3 regions of the Pseudomonas sp. GW821-FHT03A09 genome follow, and region 1 is predicted to be linked to each of the others. Evidence: riboswitches for the same ligand, from Rfam matches in the RefSeq annotation. Region 1 holds a riboswitch; each other region holds the start of a gene.

The links. Region 1 has a riboswitch for cobalamin ahead of cobW (cobalamin biosynthesis protein CobW). Riboswitches for the same ligand answer to the same signal wherever they lie in the genome.
Positions count from the first base shown of each region.
Region 2: linked by a shared signal. The riboswitch ahead of AC07V4_RS07940 (ABC transporter substrate-binding protein) and the one ahead of cobW (cobalamin biosynthesis protein CobW) in region 1 are both predicted to bind cobalamin.
Region 3: linked by a shared signal. The riboswitch ahead of cobO (cob(I)yrinic acid a,c-diamide adenosyltransferase) and the one ahead of cobW (cobalamin biosynthesis protein CobW) in region 1 are both predicted to bind cobalamin.

Region 1 is NZ_JBWKUX010000010.1:136,899-141,341, reverse strand. Features, by position in the region: gene cobN (cobaltochelatase subunit CobN) at 1-854, opposite strand, end outside; gene cobW (cobalamin biosynthesis protein CobW) at 858-1,919, opposite strand; cobalamin riboswitch at 2,013-2,212, opposite strand; cobalamin riboswitch at 2,972-3,173, shown strand; gene AC07V4_RS19175 (CbtB domain-containing protein) at 3,271-3,459, shown strand; gene AC07V4_RS19170 (CbtA family protein) at 3,471-4,172, shown strand; gene AC07V4_RS19165 (cobalamin biosynthesis protein) at 4,169-4,443, shown strand, end outside.
Region 2 is NZ_JBWKUX010000004.1:9,413-13,855, reverse strand. Features, by position in the region: gene AC07V4_RS07950 (ABC transporter ATP-binding protein) at 1-503, opposite strand, end outside; gene AC07V4_RS07945 (FecCD family ABC transporter permease) at 500-1,504, opposite strand; gene AC07V4_RS07940 (ABC transporter substrate-binding protein) at 1,501-2,511, opposite strand; cobalamin riboswitch at 2,627-2,821, opposite strand; gene AC07V4_RS07935 (DNA/RNA non-specific endonuclease) at 2,858-3,802, opposite strand; gene AC07V4_RS07930 (M4 family metallopeptidase) at 3,932-4,443, shown strand, end outside.
Region 3 is NZ_JBWKUX010000004.1:276,265-280,707, forward strand. Features, by position in the region: gene AC07V4_RS09150 (cobyrinic acid a,c-diamide synthase CobB) at 1-1,386, opposite strand, end outside; gene bluB (5,6-dimethylbenzimidazole synthase) at 1-1, opposite strand, end outside; gene cobO (cob(I)yrinic acid a,c-diamide adenosyltransferase) at 1,383-1,994, opposite strand; cobalamin riboswitch at 2,074-2,308, opposite strand; gene AC07V4_RS09160 (PQQ-dependent sugar dehydrogenase) at 2,408-3,721, shown strand; gene AC07V4_RS09165 (C40 family peptidase) at 3,784-4,320, opposite strand.

The DNA of each region.
Region 1 (4,443 bases):
ACATTGCGGCGAAACGGGCGCAAGTGCGGCGCTTCGGGGCTGGATTGGGCAAAGCCGGTGGTATTCAGGATCACCGCTGCTCCGACGTCATTCAGCAGTTCCTCGACCACCGTGAGGCAGCCGGGCTCTTTCAGACTGGCCACCGCTATCGGCAACGGATTAAGCCCCGCCGCCTGCAAACGTTGGCAGAACACATCGATAAAAGCGGTATTGGCGGCCTGCAAATGAGAGCGGTAAAACAGCACCGCCGCCACCGGAAACTCAGCCTCCCACGCTATTTGCCAGTCATTGAGCCGGGCATTGGCTTTATGTGGGTGGTAAATCGCCGTACGCGGCAAGGTTTGCGGCTCGCTCCACGCGTAATCGCGGCCCAGGTAAGCACTGGCCAGGCAACGATAGAAATCCAGGGCATTGCCCAAGCCGCCCTGGCGCAGGAAGTGCCAGAGGCGGTCGCGCTCTTCCATACCGACGGTACTCAGGCCACTGAGTTCCGGGTCCGGGCGATCATCCCCCGGCACCAGGATCAGTTGCACGCCGCGCTCGGCCAACTCCACCAGGCGTTCGATGCCGTAGCGCCAATAACCGATACCGCCGTGCAGCGAAATCAGGATCACCTTGGCGTGGCGCAACACCTCATCAACGTACAGATCGACCGAAGCGTGGTTCTGTACCTGCATCGGGTTGGCCAGGCGCAGGCTGGGGTAATCCTCAGGCAACTGCTGAGCGGCCTCGGCCAACAGCGCCAGGCTGGAATCGCCACTGCACAGGATTACCAGTTCAGCGGGGGTTTGGCCTAAGTCGGCAATATTGTCATCCGAGACGAAACCACCGGGTTGGGTCCTGAGCAGGTGCATGGGTCAGACGCTGAGGGCAGCGCGCAGTTGCGCTTCAAGGCCCGCTGCGTCCAGCTCCTGGCCGATCAGCACCAGGCGTGTGGTGCGCGCCTCATCGGCGCCCCAGGCACGGTCGAAGTGCTTGTCGAAACGTGTGCCCACGCCCTGGATCAGCAAGCGCATCGGTTTGTTCGGGATGGCCGCAAAACCTTTGATGCGCAGGATGCCGTGTTGCACAACGAGCTGCGTCAGGGCGTCGAGCAGCAGCGCTTCGTCGGTTTGGGGCAGGTCGATGGAGATCGAATCGAAAGCATCGTGGTCGTGATCGTCTTCGCCTTCGTGATGATGATCATGATGGCTGTGACGAGCGTCGATATGCTCCTCAGAGCCTGCGCCCAAACCAATCAGCACGTCCAATGGCAGGCGACCGCTGCTGGCTTCGATGATCTTCACTGCTAGCGGCAGTTCTTCGGCGACTTCCAGGCGCACACGGGCCAGGTCTTCAGGGCTGATCAGGTCAGTCTTGTTGAGGATTACCAAGTCGGCACTGGCCAGTTGGTCGGCGAACAGCTCGTGCAGCGGCGACTCGTGATCCAGGTTCGGGTCGAGCTTGCGCTGGGCGTCCACTTGATCCGGGAACGCGGCGAAAGTGCCAGCGGCCACGGCCGGGCTGTCGACCACGGTGATCACCGCGTCAACGGTGCAGGCGCTGCGGATTTCCGGCCACTGGAAGGCTTGCACCAGAGGTTTGGGCAGGGCCAGGCCGGAGGTTTCGATCAAGATATGGTCGAGGTCACCGCGACGGGCCACCAACTCGCGCATCACCGGGAAGAACTCTTCTTGTACGGTGCAGCACAGGCAGCCGTTGGCCAGTTCGTACACGCGACCGTTGGCTTCTTCCTCGGTGCAACCGATGGAACACTGCTTGAGGATTTCCCCGTCGATACCCAGCTCGCCAAATTCGTTGACGATCACAGCGATGCGGCGGCCCTGGGCGTTATCCAGCATATGGCGCAGCAAAGTGGTCTTGCCCGAGCCGAGGAAGCCGGTAACGATGGTGACAGGGAGTTTGGCCAGTGTTTTCATCGGATGCCCTTTGGGGCGGGCATACGGGACGACAGGCCCTGCGGCAGCGCGCAGCAGCGGATTTCGTCACCGGATCACCCCGCCCGGTTGAATTGGAAAATCGGTTGCGAGGCAGGTCTCCTGGCTTGGGGCTTGCAGGTCTTGCGACCGGCGCTGGCTGCGCCTTCCCGCCTTATCGGCAGTGGCGTGGCAGTCAGCAGAACCCTTCACAGTTGCGGGGGCAGCCGCGGCTTGAACCGCGTTCCCTTCTTAGCTTCGGCCTGGGCCGAAGAACCTCGAGGGTGCAAGGCTACGCAGTGCTTGGGGGATGGTCAATGATGGGGTTGGCTGGTGTACATATCCGTTGCTGCGGTAACGGCCACTTAGGGTTCCGCTCTTACAGCGGCTCACTTTTTGAAAAGCGCAAAAGTAAGCAAAACGCTCTTGCCCCAACACTCGGCACCTCGCTCACGCTCGGTGTGCCCGTAATCCGACATGGATTTGGGGGGCCGCCGCCACGCGCCATCCATGGCGCGGGGCGGCTAAACCGGCATCCATGCCGGTTTACCCCCCAAATCCATGCCGAATTCCGGCCAGCGTGTTTGATGGGGCGCCTAAGATCAAAATCAAGATCAAAAACAGAGCAAAAGCCAGAGCAGCATCAGATCTGCTTTTCTGTGGGAGCTGGCTTGCCTGCGATGCAAACACCTCGGTGAATCAGGTACACCCAACTGATGCCATCGCAGGCAAGCCAGCTCCCACATTTGACCGAGATCGACAGTCAGAAACCGGTCAGCTCTAAGGCCGCCGCGCTTTTGCTTTTGATCTGGAGCGCCCCGTCAAACACGCTGGCCGAACGCAGGCTTGAATCCGTGGGCAACCCGGAGTGAGGGCACACCGAGCCTAGGCGAGGTGCCGAGTGTTGGGGCAAGAGCCCTTTGGTTACTTTGGGACTTTTCCAAAGTGACCCGCCGTAAGGGCGGAACCAATAGTAGCCGTTACCCAAATAACGGATATGTACACCACCACCAAAAACCACATCCCAATTGACTCCCCTCCCACCCCCATGCTCTCCTACACATCTTGTTTCGGGTGCCCTGCAAAGGGTGAAACGGGAAACCGGTGACTCATGTTCACATGACAGTCCGGTGCTGCCCCCGCAACGGTAAGCGAGCGAAACGTCATATCCACTGTGCCAAACGGTATGGGAAGGCGACGTTTTCAGGCATTGAGCCCCTCGCAAGCCCGGAGACCGGCCCGAAAAAATCAGATAACAAACCCGCGGTGGGCGGGCGCTGTTCGAAACCCTGCGGGCCTGGCTCGCGGGGTTTTCATGCGCTCGTTTCGCCCCGAAAACCCAAAGGGACGCGCCATGTCGATCATCAGCAGCACTTCGCACACCGCCAGCAGCACTTCTACCCTGAGCCAACGCCTGACCGCCGCCATCGGTGCATCGATCCTGGGTGCGTGCCTGGTGTACTTCGCGGGTTTCTCCCATATCGAAGCGGTGCATAACGCCGCCCACGATACCCGCCACAGCGCCGCGTTCCCGTGCCACTGAGACCTGCCGACATGATCAAGCGTATTGCGCAAACCGCAGGTTTCACGGGCCTTTTGGCCGCCCTGCTGCTGACCTTGCTGCAAAGCTTCTGGGTCGCCCCGCTGATTCTGCAGGCGGAGACTTTTGAAAAGGCCCCGGCCGCTACCGAAATACACGAGCACGCCGAAGGTGCGGCCGCACATACCCACGACGCTGAAGCCTGGGAGCCGGAAAACGGCTGGCAGCGCGTGCTGTCCACCACCGGTGGCAACCTGGTGGTCGCGGTAGGTTTCGCGCTGATGCTGGCCGGCCTCTATACCTTGCGCGCCCCCACCCGCACCGCCCAAGGCCTGCTGTGGGGCCTGGCGGGTTACGCAACCTTTGTACTGGCGCCGACCCTGGGCCTGCCGCCAGAGTTGCCGGGCACTACCGCAGCGGACTTGGCGCAGCGCCAAATCTGGTGGATCGGCACGGCTGCGTCTACCGCCGTTGGTATTGCGCTAATCGTGTTCGGCCGAAGCTGGCTGCTGAAAGTGCTGGGCGTGGCGATCCTGGTCGTGCCCCACGTAATCGGCGCACCGCAACCGGAAGTGCATTCGATGCTGGCTCCAGAGGCCCTGGAGGCGCAGTTCAAGATCGCGTCGCAACTCACCAACGTGGCGTTCTGGCTGGCCCTGGGCCTGATCAGCGCCTGGTTGTTTCGACGTAATCGCGATGGTCAGTATTCGGCATGACCTTGGTGGTTGGCCTGGGTTGCCAGCGAGGTTGTGAAGTTCACACCTTGCTGGCGCTGTTTGACGACGCCTTGGTCACGGGCGGTATCGAGCGCCAACAGGTCACGGCGCTGGCAAGTATCGATAACAAACAGAATGAACCGGGATTACTGGCACTGGCCGCGCTGCTGGACCTGCCTTTGCAGTGTTTCAGTGCGCAACACTTGGCGACGTTTGAAGACCGCCTGAGCCACAGGTCCGAAGTTGCCTTTGCCCATACCGGCTGTTACGG
Region 2 (4,443 bases), on a different contig from region 1:
TTGGTTGGCTCATCCAGTAGCAGAATCTGCGGACGTTGCGCCAGGGCGCGGGCGATGTGCACGCGTTGGCGTTCACCGCCGGAGAGGCTGCGCCAGGCGCGTTGGCCCAGGTGGGTGGCGTCTACGTCATGCAGTGCCTGACTTACGATGGCATGGTCTTCGCCGGACCACGGGCTCAGTGCCGACAGCCAGGGCGTGCGCCCCAGGGCCACAGCGTCGAACACGCGGATGGCGTCGTCGGTGTCGGCTTGTTGCTCCACCATCGCCAGTTGCTGCGCGATGGCGCGGCGTGACAGTTTGCCCAGGGGCTGGCCGCCCAACCGTACTTCGCCGTTGGCCGGTGCGCGCAAGCCGGCGAGCAGCTTGAGCAGGGTGGATTTGCCGGAACCGTTCGGCCCGACGATGCCCAGGGTTTCGCCCAACTGAACGTCAAGGTGAATGTCATGCAGCAACTGGGCCTCACGCACTTTGAAACCCAGGCCGGTGCAACTCAAGACATTCATCGCGCGTTCCTCCGGCCGATCAGGATCAGCGCAAACACCGGCGCGCCCACCAATGCTGTGACCACCCCGACCGGAACCACCTGGCCTTTGATCAAGGTGCGTGAAAGGACGTCTGCCGCAATCAGGAACAGCGCGCCACCCAGGGCACTGGCCGGCAGCAAGCGCGAATGTCCAGTGCCCAGCAGCAGGCGCACGGCATGGGGAATGACCAGCCCGACAAAGCCGATGGAGCCGACAATCGACACCATCACCGCCGTCACCAGCGCCGCACAACCCACCAGCACGAACTGCACGCGGCGCACCGGGATGCCGAGGGACGCCGCCGAGTCCGTGCCGAAGGTGAATGCATCCAGCGCACGGCGATGCCACAGGCACACCGCCAGGCCCAAGACCGCCACGGGCATCGCCAGCCACACTGACGGCCAGCGCACGCCGCTGAGGTTGCCCAGCAGCCAGAACATGATGCCGCGGGCCTGTTCGGAGCTGGCCGACTGGGTGATCAGGAAGGCGGTGAGGGCATTGAACAACTGCGAACCGGCAATACCGGCGAGGATGATCTGCCCGGTGCCACTGGCCGAACCGCTGGCGCGGGCCAGCAGAATCACCAAGGCAAACGCCGCCATGGCGCCGACGAACGCGCCCGCCGACAGCGAAATCAAGCCGCCGCCCACGCCGATCAACGCCACCAGCACGGCGCCAGTCGACGCACCGGCGCTGATGCCGAGCAGGTACGGGTCGGCCAGGGGGTTACGCAGCAACGACTGTAAAATCACGCCGCAGGTCGCCAACCCGGCACCGCAGGCGGCGGCGACTAGGGCGCGGGTCAGGCGGTAGTTCCACACCACGCCTTCGTCGATGGGGTCCAGCACATAGCCGGCCGCCCACAGTTTGTTGGCGAGCACCTGCAACACCACCTGCGGTTCGATGGCGGTTTCGCCGATGGCCACGCCAGCAAGGACCGCGAGCAGTAGCAGGGTGAGGGCGAGCAGGGTACGGATCATTGGGGCAGGTCGTAGCCGTCGATCGCGCCGGCCAGTTGTTCCAGGCCATCGAACATGCGGATGCTGGCTTGCAGGGCCAGGGCGTCAATAATGATGATGCGGTTGTTTTTCACGGCGTCCATGTTGCGAGTCACCGGGTCGCTGTGCAGGAAGGCGAGTTTCTTTTCATGGTCGTCGGCGGGGTAGCGGCGGCGGTCCATGCGGGCGATCACCAGGAAGGTCGGATTGGCCTTGGCCAGGGTTTCCCAGCCGACGGCGGGCCACTCTTCATCGGACTGCACCACGTTGTGCAGGCCCAGGGTTTCCAGCATGAACTCCGGAATACCTTTATGACCGGCCACGTACGGATCGCTGGCCATTTCGGCGCTGGAGAACCACACCAGTGCGCTGGCTTGCTTGAGGCCTTTGCTCTGCGCGGTGGCGACCGATTTGGCCAGGCGCGCCTTGAGCGTGTCGTTCAGTTGCTGGCCGCGGTCCTGTACGTCGAAGATCTGCGCCAGTTGGCTGATGCTTTTATAGATCGTCTCGATGCGAAACGGCTCAAGGCGCGTGCCGTCGGCGCCCACCAGGTTGTCCTTGCCTTCGCAGTCGGAGGGCAGCAGGTAGGTGGGGATTTTCAGTTCATGGAATTGCTCGCGGGTACCGACCACGCCCTGCGGCCCGACCACCCATTCCAGCTCGGCGGCTACCAGTTGCGGGCGCTTGGCGATCACGGCTTCGAAGCTCGGCTCGTTGCTGGCCAAGCGCTCGATCTTGTCGTTCTGCGCCTGGAATTGAGGCAGTACGTTGTTGAACCACAACGAGGTACCGACCACTTTGTCCGCCAGGCCCAGGGCGTAGAGCATTTCGGTGGCGGCCTGGCCGATGGTCACGCTGCGGGCGGGAGCTTGTTGGAAGATGAGGTGGCTGCCACAGTTTTCGACGGTCAGTGGGTAGTGGGTGGGCGCGGCCTGGGCCAAGGCACAGAAGCCTACGCCGGTGAGCAGGGCGGTAACGCGTGGCAGCATGGGGCATCTCCGTTTGAACCGTACAAGGAGCTGGGGAGGCACGGTTTGGAAATACAGCCATGAACGCTGCCGATGGGGCAGGGCAAGGATGTCCTTCCCGGACACCCCGCCGGTTAGTGATCTAGCTGGGCCGGCAGGTCTCCTGACTGATGCGTCGTTGCCTCGCTCCGGCCTTCCCGAGCATGGCTCAGTGGCAGTGTGGAGCAGGCTCAGCACCTACAGTTGCGGGGGCAGTTCCGATTGACGCGATGGGGCCGCGCTTCGGATTCCCTATTAGTCCCGTTTGGGAACCGGCGCGGTATGGTAGTCGATCAGGACGAGGCGACATAGCCCAAGGTGCGCTTGTTCAGACGCGAATGTCCTCAAGGCCTTGGATCAGCGCTTCGATCCGCGTGCCGGTGGCGCGTTCTTCGTTGCTGAAACCATCGTAGTCGGCCAGGTTGGCGAAGCGGATGCCGGTCAGGCGCTCTATCTGGATCACGCTGCGCTGGTAGGTCCTGAGTTGACCGAATACCAGGTCGAGCTGATCCAGTTCGCGGATTTGGTCGATCATGTAGGCGCTGGCAGAGGGTTTGCCGTCGTCGTTGAGGTAGGCGACGACTTTCCAGAACGCTTGGGGAATTTGAACGCCTCGGTACACACGGTCACCCGCGGCAAACACCGGACCGGTAAACACCGTGGCGCGGGCTTTCCAGCGTTGCGTGTTGTCCAGAATGTAATCTTCGAGTTCCAGCCAGGTCTTCTGGTTGAACCCACTCATCTGTGGCGAGCAGTTGGTGAAATGGAAGGTGTCGGCGTTGGCGGTCTGGGCGTCGTCGCCCCAATTGGGGTCTTGTCGGCGGACCAGATGACCACGATCCAGGCCGTTCTTGGCATACAGCTCGTCGCCCACCTGGGCACTGTTGGGCAGGCGACCATCGTAGGCCCAGCTGTCGTTGCGGCGGATGATGTCTACCGACCGGCCTCCGTCGATATTGACGCCCACATACAGTGCGAGCCGCTTGGAGCGTGACATCGTCACCGAGAAGTGCGTGTAGTCCAGGCGCTGGCCGCCACCGTCCAGTGTCTGAACGTCACCTGCGAGGGTTTCCTCCACCGTTGGCCATGGCACTACGAAGCTGCCGAGAAAGTCGTCTGCGTAGCCGCGCCGGTCTTTCAAATCTTTGGCCGAGGTAACGCGGGGCGCCGCCGCCCTGGCTTCCATGAGGCTGGGGCTGGGCATGATCAACGGGCGTAAATCGCCGAGTCTGGGGCGGTGGGCAAGGTCGATTTTGGCTTTACGTGCTGGCATCGGTGAGTCCTCCTCGGATAAACGCGACTGCAACATAGCTTGATGACAATTGAAGGTACGCGTTAACCCTCGGGGGCTATCCTGAAACAGTCTCCCGGACGTTCACCGCACGCCAAAAGGAGCCAGCCAATGTGTGATCGCCATTTGCGTAACCCTGTTTTCTGCTTGATTCCGCCCTACATGCTCGACCAGATCGCGCGCCACGGTAATAAGGCGCAACGAGATGTCGCGCTGCGTACTCGTGCCAAGGACAGCACGTTCCGCTCGTTGCGGATGGTCGCGGTGCCCGCCAAGAGCCCGGCCCATCAGGCCCTGGCCATGGGCGCCGAGAAACAGCGTTCGATCTACAGCGCCGAGGGTACCGATAGCCTGCCAGGAACGTTGATCCGTGGTGAAGGGCAGCCCGAGAGTGGTGATGCTGCGGTGGACGAGGCCTATGATGGCCTGGGCGCCACCTTCGATTTTTTTGACCAGGTCTTCGACCGCAATTCCATCGACGATGCAGGTATGGCGTTGGACGCAACCGTCCATTTTGGCCAGAGCTATAACAACGCGTTCTGGAACTCCACCCAGATGGTGTTTGGGGATGGGGATGGCCAGTTGTTCAACCGGTTCACGGTAGCCCTTGACGTGATTGGCCA
Region 3 (4,443 bases), on a different contig from region 1:
TGGCCTCTTCGCGGGCAAGCCCGCTCCCACATTGAGAGATGTGAACGCTGTCGATGTGGGAGCTGGCTTACCTGCGATAGCGGTCTCAAGCGTGGGCGCAAATAAAGCGGCCACCGCCGTCGGGTTGGACGGGAAATAGAAGTGCACGTAGGACGCGGTCATCCGACCCTGTCGGTAAACCGCCTCGGCACCGCGCCCGCCGTTGGGGCTCAGGCCGCGGGCAATCGGATGCCATTCGGTGCTGGTCAGGGAATGGTGATAGGTGTGGCCGCGCAACACGCCTTCCGGCAACTCGACACTTTGCAGGGCCAAGGCCGCCAGCTTCTTTTGCATCACCGCGTCCCCCTGCAGCAGGCCAACCAACTCGGCGCGGTTGCCGTCGACATCGGTGAGCGAATCAAGCAGGTAGAGCATGCCGCCGCACTCGGCGAGCAAAGGCTTGCCGGCAGCATGGTGGGCGCGGATGGCGTCAAGCATCGGTGTATTTTCCGACAACGCCTGATGGTGCAGCTCCGGGTAACCGCCAGGTAAATAAAGACTGTCGGCGTCGGGCAATTCGCAATCGTGAATCGGTGAAAAGAAGCGCAGCTCGGCACCCATCGCCCGCAGCACGTCGAGACTGGCGCCATAGGTAAAGGCGAAGGCCTCGTCACGGGCCACGGCAATCCGCACACCCGCAAGCAACGGCTCGGCCTCTGTCACCTCGGGGGCGGCGAAGGTCACCGGCGGCGGCAACGCCACTTCGCAGCTGCTGCCCAAGGCTTGGGCGGCGGCGTCCAGGCGCACGTCGAGGTCATTCAATTCACTGGCTTGTACCAGGCCCAAGTGACGGCTCGGCAGCTCGATCCCGGTTTCCCGGGACAGCGCGCCGTACCAACGCAGGCCTTCAGTCAGACTGCCCTCGAGCAGTTGCGCATGACGCTGGGTGCCGACGCGGTTGGCCAGCACCCCGGCGAACGGCAAGTCCGGCTGATAGCGTGCCAGGCCCAGGGCCAGGGCGCCAAAGGTCTGGGCCATGGCGGTACCGTCGATCACCCCGAGCACGGGCACACCGAAGTGGCGGGCCAGGTCGGCGCTGGATGGCGTACCGTCGAACAGGCCCATCACGCCTTCGATCAGGATCAGGTCGGCCTCTCCCGCTGCTTCCCATAGCAGACGGCGACTTTCTTGCTCGCCGACCATCCACATGTCCAACTGATACACCGGCGCACCACTGGCGCGCTCGTGAATCATCGGGTCGAGAAAATCCGGCCCGCATTTGAACACGCGCACCTTGCGCCCCAGGTTGCGGTGCAAACGGGCGAGCGCGGCGGTGACGGTGGTTTTGCCCTGGCCGGACGCCGGTGCGGCGATCAAGACGGCCGGGCAATGACGTGGCTGATTCAAAGTTCGACGCCCTTCTGTGCCTTGATACCGGCCTGGAACGCGTGCTTGAGCATGCCCATTTCGGTGACGGTGTCGCCCATTTCGATCAACTCAGGCTTGGCGCCACGGCCGGTGACAACCACATGCTGCATGGGCGGGCGGGCCTGCAGGTCGCTCAGGACCTGATCCAGGTCGAGGTAGCCGTGCTTGAGGGCGATGTTCAGCTCATCCAGCACCACCAAGCCGATGGCCGGGTCTTGCAGCAGTTCGCGAGAAACCGCCCAGGCAGCCTCGGCAGCGGCGATGTCACGCTGGCGGTCTTGTGTTTCCCAGGTAAAGCCTTCGCCCATCACATGGAAGCGCACTTGCTCGGGGAAGCGGCGGAAGAACAACTCTTCGCCGGTACTGCTGCGCCCTTTGATGAACTGCACCACACCGCACTGCATGCCGTGGCCCATGGCGCGGGCGAGCATGCCGAACGCCGAGCTGCTCTTGCCTTTGCCGTTGCCGGTCAGCACCAGCAGCAATCCGCATTCGTTGGGGGAATTGGCGATACGCTCGTCGATCACGGCTTTTTTGCGCAGCATGCGTGCCAGGTGGCGTTCGTCGCGGTCGGGGGAATCGGTCATGGCAGCTCTCCGTTGGGGCTGGACAAAAACGGCGGGCAGGAAAAAGACAAAACAGACAGCCAAGCATCGCCCACCGTGATGCTGTTGGATGAACCAGGCCGGTCTCCGGACTCATGAGTGGCGCGCAGGCCGACGGCGCGCCTTCCCATATCATGTAGATACAGTGGCAAACAGCACCGCTTTGACTCATTTACCGTTGCGGGGGCAGCGCCGGGATCGCGGCAGCACTGTGTACAAGTGCGCTCACTCACCGGCTTCCCTGTTTCACTCTGTCGACCCCTGGGTCACAGAGCACCTGGAACAAGCCGCGAAGGTTAGTGGGTTGGGGGTGGAGCGTCAATTAAAGCTGGCCTGCCACTTGAACCATTGGGGCGCCGTGCTTCTCTACCCATACAGGTATTAAGGAGAAAACCATGCATAAAACCAGACTGGCCTTACTGATCATGCTCGCCGGCACCCTCGCCGCCTGCGGGGAAAGCTCTACCTTGCAGGTTTCCGACGGCACCGGGCCCTCACCCAAACTGCCGGAACCGAACAAAACCTTGATCCCCACCGTGAATATCGCCCCAGCGATTGGCTGGCCCGACGGCGCCAAGCCGACGGCCGCTGCGGGCATCCAAGTGGCGGCATTTGCCGAGGGCCTGGATCACCCGCGCTGGCTGTATGTGCTGCCCAATGGTGACGTGCTGGTGGCGGAAACCAACGCACCGCCCAAGCCGGACGACGCCAAGGGCATTCGGGGCTGGGTGATGGAGAAAGTCATGGGCCGCGCCGGTGCTGGCGTGCCGAGTCCGAATCGCATCACGCTGCTGCGCGATGCCGACCACGATGGTGTTGCCGAGACCCGAACGGTGTTCCTGGAGAATCTGAATTCACCGTTCGGCATGGCCTTGGTCGGTAACGATCTGTATGTGGCGGATTCGGACAAACTGCTGCGTTTTCCCTACCAGCCTGGCGAAACCACAATCAAGGAAGCGGGCATCAAGGTAGTCGACTTGCCGGGTGGCACCCTCAATCATCACTGGACCAAGAACGTGGTGGCCAGTAAGGACGGCAGCAAGTTGTATGTGAGCGTCGGCTCCAACAGCAACGTTGGCGAAAACGGCCTGGAGGCGGAACAAGGCCGCGCGGCGATCTGGGAAGTCGACCGCGCCAGCGGCCAGCACCGCATCTTCGCTTCCGGCCTGCGCAACCCCAACGGCATGGCATGGGAACCCCAGAGTGGCAAGCTGTGGACGGCCGTGAACGAGCGCGATGAAATCGGCAGCGATCTGGTGCCGGACTACATCACTTCGGTCAAGGATGGCGCCTTTTATGGTTGGCCCTTCAGTTACTACGGCCAGCATGTGGACGTACGCGTCTCACCGCAGAACCCAGAGTTGGTCGCCAAGGCCATTGCCCCGGACTATGCCGTGGGGCCGCACACCGCCTCCCTTGGCCTGACGTTTGCCGAAGGTAACAAACTACCGGCGCAGTTCAGCAACGGCGCGTTTATCGGCCAGCATGGTTCGTGGAACCGCAAGCCGCACAGTGGCTACAAGGTGATCTTCGTACCGTTCGAGGGCGGCCAGCCCAAGGGGCAGCCGCTGGATGTGCTGACCGGGTTTCTCAATAAAGACGAGAAAGCCATGGGCCGGCCGGTGGGCGTGGTGATCGATCAGCAGGGGGACTTGCTGGTGGCGGACGATGTGGGGAATAAGGTGTGGCGGGTTTCTGCGGCCAAATAAAAACCGCATAACCAATGTGGGAGGGGGCAAGCCCCTCTCCCACATTTTGATCTATCTGTAACTTAAGGATTACGCGCCAGATTTCCCGGCAACACGCGCTTGGCGCTGAGATAGGCATTCTGCCAATACGCCTTGGACAAAGTATCCAGCTTCACCGTACCGCCGGTTTGCGGCGCATGGACGAAACGGCCTTCTCCCACATAGATCCCGGCGTGGCTGACCTGTGAACCGCCACCCGTGGCAAAGAACAACAGATCACCGGTTTGCAGATTCTCTTCGCTGACATTCTGTGCACGCATCACGATCAGTTCACGGGTAGTGCGCGGCAACGAGATGCCCGCCGCATCACGGTAGACAAAGCCGATCAGGCCACTGCAATCAAATCCGGAATCCGGCGTGTTGCCGCCCCAGCGATAAGGCGTGCCAACCAGGCCCAGCGCGCGGAAGAGCACGTCTTCGGCAGCAGGCGAGAAACTCTGTGTGGAGTAGTTGAACACCGGCTTGGGCTTGACGGCCACAGGAGCGGGTGGCGGGCGGCTGGCGCAGGCGCTGAGGAGCGCGGCGCAAACCAGCAAAATGAGGCGGGCTGAGGTCGACATGGGCAGAACAATCCTGGTCTGGATGCGGCTTTTCGCTGCCGAACGCTGAAAACCAGAACGCGCAAGCTAAGCTCGCGCGAACGGATTCCAACAATATCCAGGGATTCTAGCGCTTACACGTCA